DNA from 4 places in the Mesorhizobium sp. WSM4904 genome. Region 1 is predicted to be linked to each of the others. Evidence: predicted binding sites of a transcription regulator. Region 1 holds the regulator's gene; each other region holds the start of a gene.
The links. The regulator LexA, encoded in region 1, represses DNA repair genes until DNA is damaged. The targets are predictions, from matches to a motif close to TGTTCNNNNTGTGTTCNG.
Positions count from the first base shown of each region.

Region 2: QAZ47_RS03400 (DNA recombination protein RmuC) is a predicted target of LexA. The motif match lies at 1,902-1,919, and genes of this name have one in related genera.
Region 3: dinB (DNA polymerase IV) is a predicted target of LexA. The motif match lies at 2,064-2,081, and genes of this name have one in related genera.
Region 4: QAZ47_RS28805 (PA0069 family radical SAM protein) is a predicted target of LexA. The motif match lies at 2,583-2,600, and genes of this name have one in related genera.

Region 1 is NZ_CP121354.1:4,280,285-4,284,554, reverse strand. It holds gene trpC (indole-3-glycerol phosphate synthase TrpC) at 1-42, shown strand, start outside; gene moaC (cyclic pyranopterin monophosphate synthase MoaC) at 45-539, shown strand; gene glp (gephyrin-like molybdotransferase Glp) at 542-1,747, shown strand; gene lexA (transcriptional repressor LexA) at 1,864-2,598, shown strand; gene QAZ47_RS20515 (ComEC/Rec2 family competence protein) at 2,582-4,270, opposite strand, start outside.
Region 2 is NZ_CP121354.1:724,494-728,763, reverse strand. It holds gene QAZ47_RS03405 (GFA family protein) at 1-364, shown strand, start outside; gene QAZ47_RS03400 (DNA recombination protein RmuC) at 622-1,869, opposite strand; gene def (peptide deformylase) at 1,973-2,503, shown strand; gene fmt (methionyl-tRNA formyltransferase) at 2,509-3,444, shown strand; gene QAZ47_RS03385 (N-acetyltransferase) at 3,441-3,947, shown strand; gene truA (tRNA pseudouridine(38-40) synthase TruA) at 3,968-4,270, shown strand, end outside.
Region 3 is NZ_CP121354.1:5,121,052-5,125,321, reverse strand. It holds gene QAZ47_RS24730 (GIY-YIG nuclease family protein) at 193-480, opposite strand; gene dinB (DNA polymerase IV) at 738-2,000, opposite strand; gene QAZ47_RS24720 (cupin domain-containing protein) at 3,409-3,789, opposite strand; gene QAZ47_RS24715 (polymerase) at 4,208-4,270, shown strand, end outside.
Region 4 is NZ_CP121354.1:5,921,575-5,925,844, forward strand. It holds gene moaB (molybdenum cofactor biosynthesis protein B) at 1-164, shown strand, start outside; gene QAZ47_RS28790 (hypothetical protein) at 287-712, shown strand; gene QAZ47_RS28795 (hypothetical protein) at 871-1,845, opposite strand; gene QAZ47_RS28800 (glycosyltransferase) at 2,022-2,525, opposite strand; gene QAZ47_RS28805 (PA0069 family radical SAM protein) at 2,675-3,829, shown strand; gene QAZ47_RS28810 (ribonuclease HII) at 4,043-4,270, shown strand, end outside.

The DNA of each region.
Region 1 (4,270 bases):
GAGCTTCTGCTGACGGGCAAGGCGCCGGCCGAGGCCCTTTGAGGATGCCTGCCCTCACCCATCTCGGCGCCAAGGGCGAAGCCAACATGGTCGATGTCGGCGACAAGGCCGAGACGACACGCACGGCGATCGCCGAGGGCTTCGTCTCGATGCGAGCGGAAACGCTGGAGATGATCCTGGCCGGCGACGCCAAGAAGGGCGACGTGCTGGGCACGGCGCGCATCGCCGGCATCATGGCGGCCAAGAAGACGCATGAGCTCGTCCCGCTCTGCCATCCGCTGCTCCTGACCAAGGTCGCCGTCGATATCGAGCCCGACCGCGCCCTCCCCGGCCTGAAGGTCACTGCGCTTGCCCGCGTCACCGGCAAGACCGGCGTGGAGATGGAGGCGCTGACTGCGGCGTCGATCGCCTGCCTCACCATCTACGACATGGCCAAGGCGGCGGACCGCGCCATGGTTATCTCCGGCATCAGGCTGGTCGAGAAGACCGGCGGCAAGTCGGGCGACTACAAGTCCGTCAAATCCGGGGCGAGTTCCTGACGATGGCGCTGGTTCCGGTCGCCGAAGCGCTCGAGCGCTTGTTGGATGGCGCAACCGCAATGCCGGGCGAAAACGTGCCGCTGGCCGATGCGGCCGGCCGGGTGCTCGCCGAACCGGTGGTGGCGCTGCGCACCCAGCCGCCCTTCAACGCTTCGGCCATGGACGGCTATGCCGCCCGCGCTGTCGACGTGACCTCCGTGCCGGCGCGGCTTTCCGTGATCGGCGTGGCGCCCGCCGGGCGCGGTTTTATCGGCTCCGTCGGCAAGGGTAAGGCGGTGCGCATCTTCACCGGCGCACCGCTACCTGAAGGCGCCGACACCGTCGTCATCCAGGAAAATGTTCGCGACCTCGGCGGCGGCCGCATCGAAGTGACCGAGCCGACGGCGGAAGCTCGCAACGTCCGTCGCCGTGGGCTCGACTTCGGCCAGGGTGATGTAGTTCTAGAAAAAGGCCGCCTGCTCGATCCGGCAGCGCTATCGCTGGCGGCCTCCGCCAATCATCCGAGCCTCAACGTGGTGCGTCGGCCGATTGTGGCCATCATCGCCACGGGCGACGAGTTGCTGCCGCCCGGAAGCACGCTCGGCCCCGACCAGATCATCTCGTCCAACGCCTATGGCGTAGCGGCGACGGCGCAATCGGTCGGTGCCCGCGCTCTCGACCTCGGTATCGCCGCCGACCGGCAGGATGCGATTTCGGCGCTGGTCAAGAAAGCGGTCGCGGTCGGCGCCGATGTCATCGTCACCCTCGGCGGCGCCTCGGTCGGTGATCATGATTTGATCCACGACGTGCTGACCGGCGAAGGCATGCAGCTCGATTTCTGGAAGATCGCCATGCGCCCCGGCAAGCCGCTGATGTTTGGCCGGCTTGGCAAAATCCGCTGCATCGGCCTGCCCGGCAATCCGGTGGCGAGTCTTGTCTGCTCGCAATTGTTCCTGAAGCCGCTCCTGGCGCGTCTTGGCGGCCGCAGCTACCGCCAGGATATCCGGACCGCGCGGTTGGCTTCCGCGATGCACGCCAACGATCTCAGGCAGGACTATGTGCGGGCAGTCGTACGTGAGGATGCCGGACAGTTGATCGCGACACCGTTCAGCATCCAGGATTCCTCCATGCTGAGGATGCTCGCCGACGCCAACGGCCTGATCGTGCGCGAGCCCTTCGCCCCGGCTGCGGAAGCCGGCGACGAATGCAGCGTTCTGATGTTACGCTGAACAAAACGTCAACAGATTCACTAAACTTTAAACGGTTGCGGAACACAACTGGAACAGATAGTGTTTGTTCTGGGTTTGTTTTTCTGATTCTGGTTCCAAAACCCATGGGGGCCGCCATGCTGACGCGCAAACAACATGAACTGCTGATGTTCATCCATGAACGGCTCAAGGAAAGCGGCATTCCGCCGTCTTTCGACGAGATGAAGGAAGCGCTCGACCTCGCTTCGAAGTCGGGCATCCACCGTTTGATCACGGCACTGGAGGAGCGCGGCTTTATTCGCCGGCTGCCGAACCGCGCACGCGCTCTTGAGGTGCTGCGCCTGCCCGATTCGATCGCGCCCGGCCTGAATGCGGCGAGAAAATTCTCGCCGAGCGTCATCCAAGGCGGTCAAGGCAATCTCGGCCGGCAGATCAAGCCAGCGGCGCCCTCCCGCACACCGACGCCCAGCAATGACGACGACGCCGTTTCGGCCGTGTCCATCCCGGTGATGGGTCGCATTGCCGCCGGTGTGCCGATCGACGCCATCCAGCACCAGACGCATTCGATCACAGTTCCGCCGGACATGATCGCAGGCGGCGAGCACTACGCGCTTGAGGTCAAGGGCGATTCGATGATCGAAGCCGGCATCTTCGACGGCGACACGGTGATCATCCGCAATGCTAACACAGCGAGCCCGGGCGAGATCGTGGTGGCGCTGGTGGACGACGAGGAAGCGACGCTGAAACGCTTCCGCCGCAAGGGCGCCTCGATTGCGCTCGAGGCCGCCAACCCGGCCTATGAGACCCGCATCTTCGGACCGGACAGGGTCAAGGTGCAGGGCAAGCTGGTCGGGCTCATTCGTCGCTACTGAGTGGCGGCGGCTTGGTCTGTGGCTTCTCAGGCCGCTCGTATGGCGCTAGCCCCCTCGCCTCGCGCGAGTAGCGCCGCTGTTCGTGCCAGGGGCGATAGGGCTTTTCGACGGCGTATTGAATGGCGGCTCGCGCCGTTGCCGACTGTGGGTCGAAGTAGACGGCGGCGCTGCCGTCGCGCGCAAGCTGCCGCTTGGTGACGACGAGGATGCGTGGATCGCGGCAAGGGTTGTAGGCCGTGGCGTCGTTGATGACGATGAGGTCGGCGAAGCCGCAGGCCGGCCTGGCGCTATCGCGGTTTTCCGCCAAGGCGACGATTGCACCGGACGGATGCCGGCCAATGCAGAGATCGCCAGTGCAGTAAAAGGGGGATCCCGCCGGCAGGTCGACCGGGTCGGCGATGTCGAATGCGCCTTTCGCGAATGTTTCCGGCGGCACGATCGTTTCGGCCCTCAGCGCACGTTTCCAATTGTCGGTGGTGAACTCGTTGGAGCGGGCGCGATTGACGGCGAGCTCGCCACCGCCGATCGGCATCGCCACCAGATGCGCGTCCTCGGAGATCAGCAGGTCCGGCGTGCGCACTTGCGGGACCGCCAGTAGTGCGGCCAGCGCGAAGGGCACTGCCGCCAGCCTGAGCCAGGTGGTGGCCATGGTTGCTATCACCAGCGCGATTGTCGCGAGCAGCACCGACTGGATCGAGATCAGCCCCACGGCATCGACCGGCGACCGCTCCGAAATCCAGGCCGAAATCGCGATCATCGCCGTCAGGCCCTTGCCCATCAAATAGAGGAAAGGTCCGTCGAAGCCGAACGGCATCATGACCGCGCTGGCGACGGCAAGGAACATCACGACGGTGACGATCGGCATGATCGCCAGATTGGCCAGCAGGCTGAGCGGCGAGACGCGCTGGAAGTGCCAGATGGCAAACAGCGCCGTAGCGCTTCCGGCAATGATAGACGTTATGGCGGCGCCGCCCGCTCCGACCGCAAGCTTGTGCGACAGGAACCGCAGGAACGACCGCTTCGCCGGCGGCGCTTTCGACTTGCCGGCGCGGTAGTCGGCCCATCCGGCATAGGCGCCGACAAGGGCCGCGGTCGCGGCGAACGACATCTGGAAGCTCGGACCAACCACTTCGTGCGGTGACACCATGATGACGGCAATGGCCGAAATCGCCAGGTTGCGCATCGTCAACGCCGCACGGTCGAAGAGCACGGCGACCAGCATGACGGCGAGCATGATGAAGCTTCGTTCGGCGGCGACCACCACGCCGGAGATGACGAGGTAAGCAGCGATCGACACCAGCGCGACCGCTGCGGCATATTTCTTCACCGGCCGGCGTGACGAGAAATCCGGAAGCAGCGCGAAGACGCCGCGCAGCAAAAGCATGACCGTGCCGGCGACCAGCGCCATGTGCAGCCCGGAAATCGAGATGATGTGGTAGATGCCGGTCCGCCGCATCGCCTCGTTGATGTCCTCGGGAATGCCCGCGCGAACGCCGACGATCAGCGCCGCGGCAATCTCGCCTTCGGGTCCGCCGACGGTGCTTCTGATGTGATCGGCAATCGTCTCGCGCGCATTCTCGATCGCCCAGGCGATGCTCGCCTGGGCGGGAGGGTCGCTTGCCGGAATGACTTTCGGATCGCCGAGGAAAAATCCACTGGCACCGATGCCGGA
Region 2 (4,270 bases), 3.1 Mb from region 1:
CGAGGCGGAGGTCGATCCCGAAAAGACCTCGATCTGCCACTGCACGGATTGCCAGCAGCTCACCGGCACCGCCTTCCGCGTTACCGTGCGCGTGCCTGAGGAGGACTACCGCATCACCAAGGGCGAGCCCAAGGTCTACATCAAGACCGGGTCGAGCGGCGCCAAGCGGGCGCAGGGCTTTTGCGGCGAGTGCGGCTCGCATCTTTACGCCACCTCCGTCGGCGACGGGCCGAAGGTTTATGGCATCAGGACGGGTACGGCGCGCCAGCGCGACCAGTTGGTGCCGAGGACGCAATACTGGCATCGCTCGGCGCTGCACTGGCTGCCGGAATTCGAGGGCACCAGGGTCGTCGAGGAGCAGTAGGGGGGCTTTAGTGGGCTGTCTCAGGCCTCTGCGATTGGCAAAGCCTCCTGAACTTCGTCATCCTCAGGCTTGACCCGAGGATCCATGCCGCGACCGTTGCCGTAGGTGCAACGGTGCGGAATTCTATAACCGTTGCAAAGCTTTAGCGTCACGGCATGATCCCAGGGTCTGCGCCGCGTCGCTTCGCTCCTTGCTCCGCCCTAGGATGACGATGGGAAAGAGCGGCTCGGCTAATCGCCAACGGCGTAACAACCCATCTACTCCCCGTCTTCGACGACGCGCAACCTGAGCTGGCCTGTCTTCGAGTCCGCCACGCGCGCGCCTGCCTCGGCCTTCGCCGGACGCGGCGGCTCGGCTTCCGTCTCGCCGAATTCCAGCGCCTCGATCTTCTGGCCGCGCTTGGTGACTTTCGACGTCGAGACGAGGATGTCGTCGATATCCTTGGCCGCCTGGCCGAAATGCGTCTGCAGCCGGCGCACGCGCTCGTCGACGCGCCCTACGTCCTCCATCAGGCGGATGACCTCGCCCTGGATCAGATGCGCCTGCTCGCGCATGCGCGCGTCCTTGAGGATCGCCTGGATGACCTGGATCGACAGCATCAGCAACGACGGCGAGACGATAACGACGCGGGCGCGGTGCGCCTTCTGCACCACTGCCTCGAAATTCTCATGGATCTCGGCGAACACCGATTCCGACGGCACGAACATAAAGGCGGTGTCCTGCGTCTCGCCCTGGATCAGGTATTTTTCGGCGATATCGCGGACATGCACCTCGATGTCCCGCCTGAACGCCTGCGCCGCCACCTTCTGCAGCTCGGCGCCCTCCGCGGCGCGGATGGCGTTCCACGCTTCCAGCGGGAACTTCGCGTCGATGGCAAGCATCGGCGCGCCATTTGGCATCCGCACCAGGCAGTCCGGCCGGCTGCCGTTGGAGAGGCTCGCCTGGAACTCGTAGGCGCCGTGCGGCAGACCGTCGGCGATGATCGCTTCCATGCGCGACTGGCCGAAGGCGCCGCGCGTCTGCTTGTTGGAAAGGATCGCCTGCAGCTGCACGACCTGGCCGGCGAGAGACTGTATGTTGCCCTGCGCCGTGTCGATCACTGCCAGCCGCTCCTGCAGCTTGGCCAGGCTCTCATGCGTCGACTTCGTCTGCTCGGCCATGGTCTGGCCGAGGCGGCCGGTCATGGCGTCGAGCCGCTGGCCGAGCGATTGGGTCAGCTCGGCCTGCCTGGCGCCGAACACTTCGGCGATCGCGCCCATGCGCCCCTGCATCTCGGCCTGCGCCTGCAGGATGTCCGCCATCCGCGCCTCGGTGTCACGGGCATGATCGGCCGCTTCGGCTGCGGCAATCGCGCGCGCCTTGCCCGCGCGCCACAAGGCGATGACGAGCGCCAGGACCAATGCCAGCAGCAGCAGCGCGCCGAAGCCGAGCACCCCGCCGAGCGTGATCGTGGTGGCGCCGAGTCGCGCGACCGGTTGAGAAAGGATCAAGGACATGTCGTTCATGCGGACAGCATAGCCGATTCGGCTCGCCGAAACAGATCAAAACGTGAACAGGTCGCAGCCGCCCCCGTTGACGCTTTTCCAACGACGTCTTAGGTGAGACGCCATGTCGATCAAGCCGCTCATCATCCTTCCCGATCCGATCCTGCGCCAGGTTTCCAAACCGGTCGAGCGCGTCGACGGCGATTTGCGCAAGCTCGCCGACGATATGCTGGAAACCATGTACGACGCGCCGGGCATCGGGCTGGCGGCAATCCAGGTCGGCGAGCCGCGGCGCTTGCTGGTCATCGACCTCGCCAAGGAGGGCGAGCCGCCCGCGCCGCATGTCTTCATCAATCCGGAAATCCTCGAAAGCTCCGACGAGCGCTCGGTCTATGAGGAAGGCTGTCTGTCGATCCCCGACTACTATGCCGAGGTCGAGCGTCCCGCAGCGGTTCGGGTGAAGTATCTCGATCGCGACGGCAAGCTGCAGGAGATGCAGGCCGAAGGACTGATGGCGACCTGCCTGCAGCACGAGATCGACCATCTCAACGGCGTGCTGTTCATCGACCACATCTCGAAGCTGAAGCGCGACATGGTGGTCAGGAAATTCAAGAAGCTCGCCAAGGACAAGGCGCCGGGCAAGATGGTGGGCTAGGGGTCATGCCCCTTCGCGTCATCTTCATGGGCACGCCGGATTTTTCCGTGCCGACGCTCAGCGCCATTGCCGAGGCCGGCCATGACATCGCGGCCGTCTATACGCAGCCGCCGCGCGCGGCCGGCCGGCGCGGACTGGAGCTTACGCCGTCGCCTGTGCAGCGCGAGGCGGAGCGGCTTGGCCTCCAGGTGCGGACGCCGACATCGCTCAAGGGCGAGGCCGAGCAGCGAGCCTTTGCCGAGTTGCGGGCCGACGTCGCCGTGGTCGTCGCCTACGGCCTGCTTCTGCCGAAACCCGTGCTGGAGGCAACCAGGCTCGGCTGCCTCAACGGCCATGCCTCGCTTTTGCCGCGCTGGCGCGGTGCCGCGCCCATCCAGCGCGCCATCATGGCCGGCGATGCCGAAACCGGCATGATGGTGATGCGCATGGAAGAGGGTCTGGACACCGGCCCGGTGGCGTTGGTTGAAAAATGCGCCATCGGACCCGATATGACCGCCGGCGAATTGCATGACCGCCTGATGGCTCAAGGCGCTTCGCTGATGGTGGAAGCACTGACGCAGCTGGGGATAAATTGTCTGACATTTACCCCGCAGCCGACGGAAGGAGTGACCTACGCCCGAAAGATCGATAAATCGGAGACACGCGTAGACTGGACGCGGCCTGCCGGCGAAGTCCACAATCACATTCGCGGCCTCTCGCCCTTTCCGGGCGCTTGGTGCGAGGTCGAAATTGGTGGCCGCGTGGAGCGGCTGAAACTGCTTCGCTCGACGCTTTCCGATGGCGTCGGCGAGTCGGGAGGTATTCTCGATGACCGGCTGACGGTCGCCTGCGGGTCAGGCGCGGTCCGGCTGGTCGAAGTTCAACGGGCGGGCGGAAGGCCCGCCGCCGCGCAGGAGTTCTTGCGCGGAGCCAAGATCGAAAAAGGAACGAAACTCAAATGAGCATGATGTCGATACGCGCGGCGACGCCGCGGGATCGCGAGGCGATCCGCCTTGTCGAAGAGCATGCGTTCGGTCAGCGGACCGAGGCCGGCCTGGTCGACGCGCTGGTGACCGGCGGCGATGCCGTCGTCGAGCTGGTGGCGGAAGAGGATGGCCAGGTCGTCGGCCACATCCTGTTTTCCAGGCTCTTGGTGCAGACGGGCGGCAAGCGCTTCGCGGCCGTGGCGCTGGCGCCGCTGGCGGTCGAGCCGTCCTTCCACGGCACCGGCATCGGCGGCGCGCTGATCCGCGAGGCGCATGTCCGCCTCAAGGAAGCCGGCGAGCGGCTTGCCGTGGTGCTGGGTGACCCGGCCTATTACGGCCGCTTCGGCTACAGCCATGCCCGCGCCGAGAAGTTCGAGAGCCAATACCAGGGCGAGGCGCTGCAGGCGCTGGCCTGGGGCGAAGCGCCCGAGGCCGGCAAGCTGGTCTACGCTTCGGCCTTCACCGCGCTCGCCGCTTAGGCGGGCGCAAGCCTCAGAACATGCCGCGTTTTCGGCTCGATATCGAATATGACGGCAGCCAATTCGCCGGTTGGCAGCATCAGGCGGACCAGCTTTCGGTGCAGCAGGCGATCGAGCAGGCGATCGAAAAGTTCTGCGGCGAACAGGTGAGAATACGTGCCGCCGGCCGCACCGATGCCGGCGTGCACGCCACTGCGCAGGTGGCGCATGTCGATCTCGCCAAGGCCTGGACGGGCGACAAGGTGCGCAATGCCGTCAACGCCCATCTGCAGGCGGCCGGCGCGCGTGTCGCCATCCTGACGGCCGGCATCGTCGCCGACGAT
Region 3 (4,270 bases), 840 kb from region 1:
TAATTCTGGAAGCATTGGAGATTGGCGAAAGCGCCTAAGCTGCTGATCTTCCCCAAGTGGGGAGATGTCCGGCAGGACAGAGGCGTGCCAACCCTTCCTTCGTCATCCTAGGGCGGAGCAAGGAGCGAAGCGACGCGCGCAGACCCTAGGATCCATGCCGTGACCTGCGGGCGCCACAACGGTGCAGAACCCTCACCATCCGGCTCCGCGAAAGAGTTCAAACCATTCCGGATTGTTCTTCTCGATCAGTTCCACCTTCCATTGGCGTGGCCAGCGCTTCAGCGACTTCTCGCGCTGGATGGCGTCAGCGATGTCGAAGTGTTCCTCATACCAGACCAGACGTTGCACGCCGTAGCGGCTGGTGAAGCGCGAGCCCTGACCGGTCTTATGCTCGGGCATGCGACGTCCGAGATCATTGGTGACACCGATATAGATCGTGCCGCCCTTCTGGCTTGCGGTCATGTAGACGTAACCGGTCATGGATCGATGTTAGCTGGCACTGCTGCAAAGCGACCATTCTGCACAGTTGCATTCTATGGCCAACGTCACGGCATGGATCCTAGGGTCTGCGCGCGTCGCTTCGCTCCTTGCTCCGCCCTAGGATGACGAAGACGATGGGCGGCGCTCCTAAGCCCTCTGCCCTGCCGGGCATCTCCCCCACAAGGGGGAAGATTGGACGTCACGTCAGCCTTCGCCAATCTCCAACATTGCAACGCCAGACGCGGGAGCAGCTCTCCTCACAGCTCCTTCTCCGCCAGTTCCCTGAATTCATCCGGCACCGAGCGTGCTGCTTCCAGCGCCGCGGCGCCGTAGCCGACAGCCTCCTTGCCGAAGCGCTGGCGGATCTTGTCGACGGCGCGGTCGGCGCCGAAGCGGGCGAGCCCCTGCCGGCTTCCGGGCTTCAGCTTCTCGTCCGCCAGGCCGAGCGGCAGTTCGAGCTGCAGCGCGGCACTTTCTTCCAGATGCGAGACCGAGATCGCGAGCAGCGAGATCTCCTTCTCGTGTCGGTTGGCGGCGAGCACGCCGCGCACCAGTTCCTCGGCGATTTCGGCGAGCATCGTGGTGGCCTGGATCGGCTGTTCCAGCGTCACCGAGCGGGTGACCGCGCGCAGGTCGGCGAAGCGCACGCGCACCGTTACCGTGCGGCCCGGCCGGTCCTTGGCGCGCAGGCGGCTGGCGACGCGGTCGGCGAGATGCAAGAGCGTCGGCACGAAGACACGCGGCAGCGCGGGCTTGCGGCCAAGCGCCGACTGCGCGCCGGCGGAATGCGCGCGGCGATGCGTCTCCAACCGGCGCGGGTCGCGGTTCCAGGCGAGCGCCGCAAGCTTCTGGCCGGCGGCATGGCCGATCAGCCGCTCCAGCGCGCCGCTATGGGTGCGCGCCAGTTGGCCGATGGTCTCGACGCCGATCTCGGCGAGCCTGGCCTTGGTCGCCGGGCCGACGCCCCACATCAGCGACACCGGCAGATCGTGCAGGAAGGCGAGCTCGGTGCCGGGCTCGACCACCACCAGCCCATCGGGCTTCGCCACCTGCGACGCGATCTTGGCGAGATGCTTCGTTCGCGCCACGCCGATCGAGATCGGCAGGCCGAGCTCGGCCTTCACGCGGCTGCGGATTCTTCTGGCAATCTCCTCCGGCGGCCCGAACAGGTGCGTGCAGCCGGCCACATCGGCAAAGGCCTCGTCGATCGAGATGCGCTCGACCAGCGGCGTGAAATCGTCGAGCACCTTGATCGCGGCGTCGCCGAGGCGCTGGTATTCGCTGAAGCGGCCGCCGACGAAGATCAGCTGCGGGCAAAGCTCGCGCGCCTTGCGGCCGGGCATGCCGCCGCGCACGCCAAAAACCTTCGCCTCATAGGAGGCGGCCAGCACCACGCCGCCGCCGACCGCGATCGGCTTGCCGCGCAGCGACGGATCGAGCAGCTGCTCGACCGAGGCGTAGAAGGCGTCGAGGTCGGCATGCAGGATGGTGGCGGCTGAAGCGACGTTCGTGGCGGGCATCGCGCTCCGTCCCCATTTGTGCGGCGTTGCAGCATTAGCAGCGTCTATCGTAAGGGAGATTTGGCGAACATAAAGAGAACAAAAGGCGCCTTGTGTCAACCTGCCACGCTGAAATCTGCAACCTTGCACAGTATCGCACAACCGGAGCGTTTGCTGGCGGCGATCTCTGGCCCGAAGTCGCCCCGCGGCGCCCCTGCGACGGTTCCTTTCTGTTCTCCCCATGTTCGAAATAGAAGCCGCTTCTAATATGAGTTTGTTCACGGCCTTTTGGATTAGGGTGCTTGGCGGAAAGAGGTAGGAACTTCCGCTACGGTTTTTGGATGATCCGCCTGCGCATATACTCTTTACGCGCGAGCATGGCCCCATGCTGCAAAATTGGCAGCGGCTGGTGGGCTTTTGCTGGCAAATCTCGGCGGTGCGCGGCGCTTGAGGCGCGCCCCTTTAAAGCAATTCCGGGAAAGGTGTGAGCGGCTTTCCGCCCGGAATTGCGTCAAAACAAAGAGTCAAAGCAATTCCAGGAAAGGTGTGAGCGGCTTTCCGTCCGGAATTGCGTCAAAACAAAGAGATAGAGCGCTTCGCCGTTTCCGTGAAACGGTGAAGCTCTAGCGGCCCGACAGTCCGTTGGGGTGGGTAGGGTCACCGACCGCCGGGCCTAACCGACTGGTGCGAGTCGGCTAGGTACATCGTAATATTAGCGACCCTGCATCCAAACCCTGGCCGCACGTTTTCCCCTGTTTCTGGCCGACCGCCTTTCTGTCGCGTTCCAGGATGAGCTCGCTGGCTTGAGGAGCTTGGGTCTCGCCCGGCGAGTTTCTTGAATATGACGTCGGCACGGCCCTTGCCGAACAAAAAAGACCCGACTTGCAGGCCATGCCGCGGAAGGATCGCGCAAAGGCACCTGCAGGTCGGGCCTCACCCAAAGCCCCCGCCGACGTGGGTGATAACCATATATCACCCCAGCAGCCCGACAGGCCGCATCAATTAACGTTAGCAGTCGCTAAACGGTCGTCGGGTGTGGCAAATCTGCATCGATTGATATGATACTCTGCGGCAATGCCATGCCGCCGGCCGCGGCGTCAACGCCTGCAATTCACGAACCATGCCGTAAACTCCGGATGAGAGGCGACGGAGACCACGACGCGGGAGCGGCCCGGCGCTCTGGCGGGGTAGGCCAGCATGCGCCGGGCCTGACCGGCGGGGGCTCGGAAGAAAAACACGGCGCCGGCTGATGAGAAATATACGCTCCTGCTAAGATATCGATATGCATCCAAAAGGACGAAGCCGGGCAAGCTCGGCCATGGTCCGTCCGCCAGAAAAAGTGCCGCCACCGCGGCCATGCCGCCTGCCAGCGCCAAGCAAGCTGTGCCGGCCTTCGCCTCGAATGCCGCCCGAATTCAACGTGCCGCGCTTATGCCGGCTTGGCGTATTGTTCTGCGCTGAGCACCTCGATGCACTGGAACGGCTGATTGCCTTCCACCCAGGCGTCATGGCCGGGCGGAATGGTGTAGGACGTGCCGGCCTCGAAGGTCTTTTGCGTGCCGTCGTTCATGCGCACGGTGATCGTCCCGGACACGACATAGCCGACATGCGAGACTTGGCAGCTTTCGGTCTTGACCACCGGCTTCACGCATTCGGACCATTTCCAGCCCGGCTGCATGTTCATCCGCCCGAGCGTGAAGCCCGGCAGCCGCACGATTTCGACGCGCGTCTTGGCGGGCGAGCGGACCTCGTCGGGATTGTTGTGCGACTTGGATTCGAGTTTGGTGACGTTCATTGCAGCTTCGGCCATGGCATCCTCCCATTTCCAAGGATTGCAAGCGCAGCCTGGACGCGATCGTCGGCGACCGCTGCCGGATTCATACGCCTTTCAATGAGTGATTGCTAATGTAATTGCGGGCGGGCCGGTTGCAGCCCGGAAAAAAGAGCCCGCGCCTTCCGACGCGGGCAGGTGCTGGAGTAGCCTCCCAGTCAACGTGTTCTCCTGGCAACTGGTTGCGCATCGGGGCTACGGTCCCATGGTGCCGGTCGGACTGAAGTCGCACCTCGCAACGCAGAGGCCCGAACGGCCGGATTTCTGGAAACAAGTGCGCGGGCAATTCATTGCCTCACAGGCCGTCGAACAATGTCCCTTCATCGGCGACCAAGAGTGGAGTGCCCGCCATTTCCTGCGATGTGGCGGGCAGTTCCCATCCCTCCAGGAGATGCCTATGCAGCTCGGCGAGATGATCGCGAACCTATTCGCAGCACTCTTGCTGGCGGCACTGATCACC
Region 4 (4,270 bases), 1.6 Mb from region 1:
CCACCTTCGTCTTCGTCCTGCCGGGCTCGCCCGGCGCCTGCAAGGACGCCTGGGACGGCATCATCAAGGCGCAGCTCGACTACCGCCACATGCCCTGCAACTTCGTCGAGATCATGCCGCGCCTCGACGAGCATCTCAGGCGGGGCGGCAAGCCCACCTCGTAACCACAGGCAAAGCGCTCGATCGGCATCCGGTTTGCAGGCGGAATGGCACTCTCGCCTTCGAGGCGCCATTCCGAAGCCGATGCCGGCGAAGTACCTTGTGCGAGGAAACAAGGGACTGCGCCATGACCGTTCACAGCGGCGGATGTCATTGCGGCAACATCCGCCTGAGCTTCTCCAGCGCTCTCTATCCCGGCGGGATGGAAATCCGCGCCTGCCAGTGCTCGTTCTGCATCCGGCATGGATCGCGGGCGGCTGCCGATCCGAACGGAACGCTGGTCGTCTCGGTCGAAGACGGCGCGCGGCTGCAGATCTATCGCTTCGGACTGCGCACCGCCGACTATCTGCTGTGCCGCGAATGCGGCGTCTATGTCGTGGCGATCGCCGGCGATGGCGCTGACGCCAGGGCCATCGTCATCATCAATGCGCTGGATGATCGAGAGCAGTTCTCCCGCGAGCCGATCCCGGTCCGCTACGACGCCGAAAGCCGCGAGCAGCGACTGGCCAGGCGTCGCACCGCCTGGATGCCGGTTGAAGTGCGTGGGATCTGATCCCGTTTGTTTTGACGCAATTCCGGACGGAAACCGCTAGAGCAATTCCAGGAAAAGTGAGCGGTTTTCCGCCTGGAATTGCGTAAAAACAAAGAGTTAGAGCGGTTCGGCGTTTCCGTGAAACGGTGAACCGCTCTAGGCACTTTTCCTGGAATTGCTCAGCGAATTACCGGCTCGCCGTGGAAGCGGCGGCGCGAAGGCCGCGAGACACCGAAGCCGATTTCCATCATCAGGCGCGGCGTGATCGCCGGCACCGTGCCCATGTGGAAGCCGAACGGATCCTCGACGAAGCCGAGGCCCGCCTCGCCCGTCAGCGTGACCGGGCTTTGCTGGCCGTAGACATCCAGCACCTCTTCCGCCGGATGGCCTACCAGGAGCGTCAGTTGGTGCTTGAGCGCGCGGCGCTTGTGGCTGCCGCGGACATAGACATGCGGCCCGGTACCGGCGTCGACCGGCGCCAGATAGAAGAAGAACTTCAGCATGCGCCAGTCGTCGAGGTCGAAATGGTATTTGCCGAGCGAGGCGAGGTTCTTGTCGGCGTCGGAAGCCTTGCCGGTCGGGAAGCTCCACCAGACGCGCGTGGTGATCAGTTTCGCCTGGCCGCCGAGATAATGCCGGGCAACGTCGAGCAGCAGCGGATCCCGTTGAATGGCAAGCGCGGCCGGGCAGTCGAGGATGCGCTCGAAAAAATGGCCGCTGAGCAGCGAGCGACCGAAACGCTTCTCGGCCTCGGCATGGTCGCCCGGCATGAATTCGAGACGGCGGTCGAAATTGCCGAAACAGGGCGTGCGTTGCGCGAAAGCGGCGATCTCCTCATGGATCGCCGGCGGCAGCATGAAGCCCGAAAACAGCCCATCGGTGCGCAGCGCCTCGACGACCGCGTCGCGTTCGATGCCGGTGAACATCGTTGCACCCGCATCGTCGAGCGGACGGGCCGCCCTGGCGCCAAGCCAATGCATGCGACGCCCCGGCATGGTGCGCGCCAGCACGAACATCGGCAGCCAGGCCGGGTTTTCGCGAAGATCCTTCAAATAGGTCGGGATGCGCACGGCGATGCGCCTGAGCAGGCTGCCGTCGCGGGCGATGGCCTCCAGGCTGGCCGCACCGGAATTGTCTGGGGGAGCAAGATTCATCGGGGTCCTCATATGCATTGACGTTCGACGAAGCGACGCCCGCCTATCGCTTCGGCATTACCCAATCCCGATTGTCCCGCATGCCGGGATGCTAACCTCGCCCTTAATTTTGTGCAATGCACAATAAAGCAACGACTGAAATTTGCTGCCCGGCTTTCCTCGTGCGGGCGCCTGCATCACTTCGGCGGCGCGACCCAGATTTCGGCGCTGAGCCTTCTGGTAGCCAGGCCACGCGCCAGGGCTTCGGCGCTGCGCGCGCTTTTCGCCAGAGCCGCGGCCTGGCGCTTGCTGATGACGAGACCTTCGGCCAGCGCACGACTGCCCGAAAACACACGAGCCAGGAACGGTGTGCGATTGCCGCGGGCACGTGAGAAGCGCGCGGGCATGCTCTGCCTTGCCGTGTGGGCCGCGACCTCCTCGATCCAGCCTTCTGCCAGTCGCGCGCCGGGCTCGAGCAGCAGCAGCCAATCCCCCTTGGCATGGCCGATACCGGCGGCAACGCCGCCGGCCACATAATGGCAGCCGGCATGCTCTGCTACGCGATGCGTCTGGTCGGTCGAGCCGGTGTCGCAGACGACCACATCGCGCACGACGCCCTCGACCGCGCCGCCGATCAGCGAGGCGAGCGTGCGGGCAAGACCCTCTTCGTCGTTCTTGGTCTCGATGAGAACGCTGAGCATTCTTAGCCGAATAGCCGAAAGCCGGGCGCTGCGCCAGTTGCGCGTCCCAGCGGAAAAAGTTCTTGCTTTGTTCTCATCGGCAAAATAGGAATAGTTTCATGACTAGAGCGATTCGACATCCTGCCGACAGTCCTTGGGAGAGGGCGAAAATGGAACAGATCGTCCGCGCCGACATTGCCGCCTTCGGAGCAGGCAGGGCCGAGATGGCCAATGCCATGATCGAGCAGAGCGGCATGCGCATCCGCCCCGACCGCAACCGCGGGCGCTCCGCCGGCATCAATCCGTCCGGCCGGTTTGAGCCGGTCAGCCGGCATGTGTTCGACGACGGCTGGAACTCGCTGGAAGAGCTGCCACCGTTCAAGACGGAGGTGCAGGTCGAGAAGCCGCGCACCATCATCACCCACAACGAATCGCCGGACATTTCCTTCGACCGTTCGATCAATCCCTACCGCGGCTGCGAGCATGGCTGCGTCTACTGCTTCGCCAGGCCGACGCATGCCTTCATGGGCCTGTCGCCGGGACTCGATTTCGAATCGAAGCTGTTCGCCAAGCCGGATGCAGCACGCATGCTGGACAGGGAATTGTCGAAGCCCGGCTACCAGCCGCGCACCATTGCCATCGGCACCAACACCGATCCCTACCAGCCGATCGAGAAGCAGTACCGGATCATGCGCGAGATCCTGGAGGTGCTGGAGGCGCGCGGCCATCCGGTCGGCATCGTCACCAAGTCGGCGCTGGTGACGCGCGACATCGATATCCTGTCGCGCATGGCCGAACGCGGCCTCGCCAAGGTGGCGCTGTCGGTTACCACGCTCGACCGCATGCTGGCGCGGACCATGGAGCCGCGTGCGTCGACGCCGACGAAGCGGCTGGAGGCGATAAGGCAGCTTTCGGATGCCGGCGTCCCCGCTTCGGTGATGGTGGCGCCGATCATTCCGGGCCTCAACGATCCGGAACTGGAGCGCATCCTCGATTCGGCGCGCGCCGCCGGCGCCAGGGAAGCGGGCTATGTCGTTCTGCGCCTGCCGCTCGAAGTGGCGCCGATCTTCAAGGACTGGCTCTTGCGCCATTATCCGGACCGCTACCGGCACGTGATGTCGCTGATCCGCTCGATGCGCGACGGCAAGGATTACGATTCGGAATGGGGCAAGCGCATGAAGGGCGCCGGTCCGTATGCGTGGCAGATCGGCCGGCGCTTCGAGATCGCCGCCAAGCGGCTCGGTCTCAATGCCGAGCGGCGGCAGCTTCGGACCGATCAATTCGTCGCAGGCTCCGGCGCCGGCGAGCAGCTGATGCTGCTGTGATGACGGCGCCGGCCATGAAAGGCCTGCGATCCGCTAAGTATTTGTTTTTACGCAATTCCAGGATGAAGAACCACTGCGCACTTTCCCGGAATTGCTCAAGAATCCCGTCCGGCCCAGTCCCCCGGCCGTGAGACGGTGCCCTCCCGGTCCGAAGCCCCATCCGACCCGGAGGGACTTGCGGAGAATCGGAGCGGATGCGAACCTCGCCGCACCATGGCTCGCGCGCGTTCCGATTCTCCGCTTCTGTTTGAAATGGTCGAGAAGCCCGACTTCTCCATCGAGACGAAGGCGATGGCCGAGGGACTTTGGCCAGTCGCGGGCATGGACGAGGCCGGCCGCGGGCCACTAGCCGGTCCGGTTGTGGCAGCAGCCGTCGTGCTCGACCCCGCCAACATTCCCGAAGGCCTCGATGATTCCAAGCGCCTCACCCACCTGCAGCGC